Regions from separate parts of the Photorhabdus temperata genome, predicted to be linked through region 2. Evidence: predicted binding sites of a transcription regulator. Region 2 holds the regulator's gene; the other holds the start of a gene.

Region 1 (3,433 bases), on a different contig from region 2:
AAGACTGCACGTTATTTTAACTTTAGGCTGAAAATAAAATAAGGAAAAGTGTTATTTTAACTTTGGCAGGAATGTCTTAAGAACGTGTATAGATTTTAGTCAGAGAAAAAGAAAATCGAGCCCAGTTTAGGCGATCTGATCGATCGCCAGAAAGGACGTTTTACCCAATGAGATTGAATTATTTTTTAGCATTAATCAGCTCATTACTGTGGTTCCAAATTCAACATAAGAATCTTAGAACGGCGTTGGTAGTTGTATAGCACTTGTTTCTGAATCGGCAGCATTGAGATTTCCGCCGGTTCAAAACCCCGTTCCTGGAACCAGTGAATACTGCGGGTAGTCAGGACGAAAAGTTTTTCCAGCCCGAGCTGTTTAGCATGATCTGAAATGCGATTCATGAGTACTTCACCTTTTAAAGAGTTCCGGTATTTAGGATGAACCGCTAAACAAGCCATCTCTCCAATTTTCTCATCAGGATAGGGGTAAAGCGCGGCACAAGCGATAGTCAGGTTATCGCGTTCGATAATGATGAATTTATCAATTTCTCTCTCAAGTTGCTCTCTTGAACGGCGAACCAAAATGCCTTGCTGTTCCAGTGGACGAATAAGTTCGAGAATACCTCCGATGTCATTGATATTCGCTCTGCGTATTTGTTCCGCGCTCTCCATGACGATTTGAGTGCCAATACCATCACGGGAAAATAGTTCTTGAACCAAAGAACCATCTGCCTGATAACTCAATAAGTGGCTGCGGTGAACGCCACGACGGCAAGCTTTTACGGCACTCCGTAAAAAACAGGCTGTACCTGAATAGTAGTCACCTTCAGCTTCCAATTCTTTCATGAGATCTGGTGCCTGATTAAGAAAAATTTCAGATAGAATTTTTCCGTCTTTGCCCTGTACGCCTTGAGTAGAGCAGAAACCTATCAATTTTTCAGCCTGTAGTTTGATCGCTAACTGAGTAGCAACTTCTTCAAATGCCAGATTAAAACTCTCGCCGGTAACGGAAACTGCAACAGGACCAATGAGCACTATTGCGCCATTATCTAACTGACGATTTATGGCAGCTTCATCAATACGGCGAATTTTTCCACTGTGGCAATAATCCACGCCATCATCAACACCAAGAGGTTGAGCAATAACAAAGTTACCGCTGACAACATTAATATTTGCGCCTTGCAATGGCGTATTATTTAGGCTCATAGAAAGACGTGCGGTAATATCCAGTTGCAACAAACCCGCGGATTGTTTGACGAATTCCAATGCCTTATTATCGGTAACGCGGGTGTGTTTGTGGTAAACCGGTTTATAATGATGGGTTGCAAGGTTTTCTTCAATTTGAGGTCTGGCGCCATAAACGACTATCAGTCGGATGCCCAAACTATGCAGTAATCCGATGTCGTTGATGATATTCGGGAAGTTCTCGTGAGCAATAGCCTCTCCGCCAAGCATGATAACAAACGTTTTGCCACGGTGTGCATTGATGTATGGAACCGAGTGGCGAAATCCCTCAACTAATTCGGTGCTGCGTTCTTTCATAAAAGACTCTCGATTGAATTTTTATTCGTAATTTATGTATTTTTATTCCTTTTGAAAGGAAATGGCAAGAGGCAATTAAAACAAAAACATTGCGATATATATGTGGACGTGAATAATTTGCAAAATATAAAATATTTATTGCTGATGGCAGCATAATGTTGGTTAGCGTTTTTCACTTGGTTGTTTGGTTGTTTCCTGAGTTGAATGTCACCCTGAATATTTGTATTTTATGAATGGAATAAATAGTAGATGAGTCATTCAGATCTTAATCTGTCACGACGTCGCTTGTTGCAGGGAGCGGCAGCAATGTGGTTGCTTAGTGTCAGTCAGGTGGGTTACGCAGCGTCATCAAAGATTATTGCAGTTCGTATTTGGCCTGCATCCAGTTATACCCGTGTGACTCTTGAGTCAAATATTCCACTCAAATATCGCCAGTTCGTGCTGACAAATCCAAACAGAATTGTTGTTGACCTTGAGGGTGTGCAATTGAACCATACCCTAAAAGGTATGGGGAAGCAGATTCAATCCCGCGATCCTTATCTTAAACTGGTCAGGGCGGGGCAGTTTGATCCTAAAACGGTTCGTCTGGTGTTTGAAGTTAAACAATCGGTCAGCCCACATATGTTTACGTTGAAACCAGTGGCGGAATTTAAGCACCGTTTGGTTTTGGATATTTATCCCGCAGCGGGAGCGAATAAAGATGATGATCCATTACTTGCTCTGCTTGAAGAGTACAATAAAGGTAATTTGGCTGAGGATTTACCGGCGGAAATACCGAAGTCAGGCAAAGCAGGTAAAGACAGGCCGATTGTGATCATGCTCGATCCTGGACATGGGGGAGAAGATCCTGGCGCTATCGGCAAATATAAAACCCGTGAGAAAGACGTTGTTCTGCAAATCGCCCGTCGATTGCGAACTATTATTCAGCGTGAACCGGGTATGAAAGTGTATATGACTCGTAATGAAGATGTGTTTATTCCGCTAAAAGTCCGGGTGGCAAAAGCACGTAAGATGCGGGCTGATTTATTTGTTTCTATTCATGCTGATGCCTTTTCTAACCGAGCTGCACATGGCTCTTCGGTTTTTGCGCTTTCTACTAAAGGTGCAACCAGTAATACCGCACGTTTTCTGGCCCAAACGCAAAATGAAGCCGACCAGATTGGTGGTGTAAGTAAAAGTGGTGATAAATATCTGGATCATACTATGTTTGATTTGCTACAGACTGCGACCATCAATGACAGCCTTAAATTTGGCAGTGAAGTGCTCAAGCGCATGGGTAAGGTGAATAAACTGCATAAGAATCGGGTGGATCAGGCTGGGTTTGCGGTACTGAAAGCACCGGATATCCCATCTATTCTGGTAGAAACTGCGTTTATCAGTAACCTGGAAGAGGAACGAAAACTGAAAACAGCACGCTTCCAGCAGCAGGTAGCGGAGTCCATTTTCGCCGGTATCAAAGCGTATTTTAGTAATGGTGGCAATGTAAACTTATCGTAGCCCTGTTAGTGGGTAGTGATGGGTTGAACTGCCAGGCGTAAGCCCATGACACGCAGGATTGCGCTTAGATTTCTGACCTCCGGGTTGCCTTCGGCCGACAAGGTGCGATAGAGTTGGTTCGGATTCAATTCGGCTTCCTTGGCCACGTTACGAATGCCGCCGAAGACTTTGGTCATTTGGCGAAGAGCGATCAGTAGCTCGGCTTGTTCTCCATCCTCAAGGATGCTGTTTAGTAGCTCGATTGCGTAAGCTGGATCTTTGCGGAACACTTCGGCCATTGCGTCGTCGTGTGATCTGTCTTTCATTACTCGCTCTCCTATTTGTTTCTGTTTTTCCATTCGCGCCTCGGGCTATGCCCGCGTCCTGCTTGCGTTTATCGCCGCCGCAAAGCAGCAGAA
Region 2 (3,433 bases):
GAGAATTATTAGAAAGGAAAGTACGCGAACAAACAAATAATTAGCTAACGAATTATTTTCGTTAAATAAAAACCGCCGGTAATTCGTTATACCAGCGGTTTTTATTGTTTCATAACTATATATTTTATATTTATAAAATATACCAATTAGTTATTAATGAATTTTTCACCTAATTCTATATCTTTTCTCAATACGTCCAACATGTCTTCCAGTGCTTTTTGTTCAAAATCACTCAATTTGCCAATTTCCAGACGCTCTTCTACGCCATTTTTACCCAAACGAACCGGTTGAGCGAAGAAACGCGCATATTTGCCATCACCCTCAACATAGGCACATTCAACAACATTGCTTTCGCCTTGTAAGCCACGGACCAAAGAAAGGCCCAGACGAGCCGCAGCTTGCCCCATAGACAGAGTTGCAGATCCACCACCAGCTTTAGCTTCAACGACTTCAGTACCTGCATTCTGAATACGTTTAGTTAAGGCAGCCAACTCTTCATCAGTAAAGCTCACACCAGGGATTTGGGACAACAGAGGCAGGATCGTCACACCAGAGTGACCACCGATAACCGGCACTTCGATTTCCTGCGGTTTTTTACCTTTCAATTCAGCAACAAAAGTATTGGAGCGGATAATATCCAGGGTTGTTACGCCAAACAGACGGTTTTTATCATATACACCCGCTTTTTTCAGCACTTCAGCCGCAATAGCTACAGTTGTGTTGACTGGGTTAGTAATAATCCCAATCAGTGCCTTCGGACACGTTTTAGCCACTTGTTCTACCAGGTTACGAACGATACCCGCGTTAACATTAAACAGATCTGAACGATCCATACCTGGTTTACGAGCAACACCAGCAGAAATCAATACAACGTCCGCTCCTTCCAACGCTGGCGTTGCATCTTCACCAGCAAAGCCCTTAATTCTCACATCCGTTGGAATGTGGCTCAAATCAGCAGCCACCCCAGGTGTCACTGGAGCGATATCATATAAAGAGAGTTCTGAACCTGAAGGAAGCTGGGTTTTTAGTAGAAGAGCAAGAGCCTGACCAATACCACCGGCTGCACCGAGAACTGCAACTTTCATCCTGATACTCCTTAAATCGTTTATACTTTAAAATGCTGTGAATTCATCTGGTTACAAACCATAGATTACTACTTTCTTGAAAACAATCTGTTAACAGCCAAATTGTGGACTTACGCTCTAATCGTGGGACGTAAAAGTCGCCGTATTCTAGGCAAAATGCTTATCTGTTAATGAGATAATGGACACTATTTTGATAATTGCCTTATGATTTTATAAAATAACCCGCTAAATACCTTACACCCAACAACAACACCAAACAACATCATTTGATTAACAATATACTTACATGATAACCAGCCCAAAAAAGCAAATTCTCATATTCATATTTTGTGAATTTCTATATAGCATAAGACTAATTCATGCTTTAAAAATGGTGATAAAATCATTCTTATTGCATAAAAATTCATTTGTATGCATAATATAATCTTCATAGCTGATTGAATATGGTGAAATATGCGTACTCCCTCTAAACAGGAAGAGTTAGTAAAAGCTTTCAAGGCGTTATTAAAAGAAGAAAAATTTAGCTCTCAAGGAGAAATCGTCACCGCCTTGCTGGAAGAAGGTTTTGAGAATATTAATCAATCCAAAGTCTCCAGAATGCTGACAAAATTTGGTGCTGTTCGCACCCGTAATGCAAAAATGGAAATGGTCTACTGCCTTCCTGCTGAGCTTGGCGTCCCTACTGCCACTAGTCCACTAAAAAACCTGGTACTGGATGTTGATCACAACCATTCAATTGTTGTCATTCGTACAAGCCCTGGCGCTGCTCAGCTTATTGCTCGCCTGTTGGATTCCCTTGGTAAAGCAGAAGGTATACTTGGCAGTATCGCGGGTGACGACACCATCTTCATCACACTTGCCAGAGGTTTCACGGCAGAACAGCTACGTGAAAAAATTCTTGAATTGTTTGAACAAGAACTTTAAATGAATCGCGCCATGCTGGCGCGATTCATTTTTCCTGCCGCCATCCTCAGGACTGATAAGTTTTTTTATTCAGTTCAGATAGTAGTTTTTCATGAATACCGCTAAACCCGCCATTACTCATAACCAAAATATGATCGCCTTTCTGTGCCTTATCAACAATCATATGCACCAGCGAATCAATGTCAGCGCTCCAATACGCTGGCTGAACACAACGATCTGCAATTTCTGATACATGCCATTTAATATTAGCTGGCTGAAATAAGAACACTTCATCAGCACGCCCCAGCGCTGGCGCGATCTCATTCTTACTTACACCCATTTTCATGGTATTTGAACGCGGTTCTAACACAGTAATAATACGGGCAGTTCCACCAACCTTACTACGCAGAGCTTCCAGTGTTGCCAGAATTGCTGTCGGGTGATGCGCAAAATCATCATAAACGGTGATGCCATTCTCCTCACCGCGTAGTTCAAGGCGACGGCTGGCATTAATAAAATCGCTCAAAGCACGACAGGCATCGGCTGGCTGGACACCAACATGATGTGCGGCTGCAATCGCAATCAGCCCATTACGCATATTATGTTCACCAACCAGTGACCAATTCACTTCTCCAACAATTTCACCACCATAAAACACCCGATAATCACTGCTGTCTGTACTTATCTTTTTTGCCTGCCAGCGACCGGTTTCACCCACCAGCTCCAATTCACTCCAGCATCCCATAGACAAGACATGTTTCAGGTTAATATCGTTATCCGGCACAAAGATCTTGCCACTAGCCGGAATAATCCTGACAAGATGATGGAACTGTCTCTGAATAGCTGCCAGATCGCCAAAAATATCCCCATGATCAAATTCGAGATTATTCATGATCAGCGTACGTGGGCTGTAATGCACAAACTTGGATCGTTTATCAAAGAAAGCACTGTCATATTCATCGGCTTCTATTACGAAAAACGGGCTTTCTCCGATCTGAGCTGATGTTGCAAAATTCCCAGGAACACCGCCAATCAAGAAACCCGGTTTATAGCCACAAGCTTCCAGAATCCAAGCCAACATGCCGGCGGTTGTTGTTTTACCATGCGTCCCTGCAACCGCCAAAACCCAACGCTCCGGTAAGACATAATCATGCAGCCATTGAGGGCCAGAGGTATAAGGGAGCCCACGCTCCAGCACAGCTTCTACACAAGGATTTCCACGGCTCATGACATTACCGATGATGACCATATCTGGCACAGAATCCAATTGTGCCGGATCATATCCCTGAATCAGGCTAATCCCATGTTTTTCTAGTAAGGTACTCATTGGTGGATAAACATTGGTATCTGAGCCGGTTACCTCATGGCCGAGAGAACGTGCCAAAATTGCCAGTCCACCCATAAAAGTACCGCAGATACCAAGAATATGAATACGCATTGATTTC

The links. Region 2 encodes ArgR, which controls arginine synthesis, uptake and breakdown. Its sites were predicted from a motif close to ANTGAATAAAAATACANT; they were not measured.
Region 1: a site for ArgR is predicted at 1,572-1,589, ahead of argA (amino-acid N-acetyltransferase). Genes of this name have one in related genera too.

Annotation. Positions count from the first base shown of each region.
Region 1 is NZ_JAJAFX010000001.1:106,705-110,137, forward strand. It holds gene argA (amino-acid N-acetyltransferase) at 204-1,538, opposite strand; gene amiC (N-acetylmuramoyl-L-alanine amidase AmiC) at 1,788-3,035, shown strand; gene LGZ99_RS00365 (helix-turn-helix domain-containing transcriptional regulator) at 3,041-3,340, opposite strand.
Region 2 is NZ_JAJAFX010000009.1:36,832-40,264, reverse strand. It holds gene LGZ99_RS05145 (helix-turn-helix domain-containing protein) at 1-44, shown strand, start outside; gene mdh (malate dehydrogenase) at 147-1,085, opposite strand; gene argR (transcriptional regulator ArgR) at 1,539-2,009, shown strand; gene mpl (UDP-N-acetylmuramate:L-alanyl-gamma-D-glutamyl-meso-diaminopimelate ligase) at 2,056-3,426, opposite strand.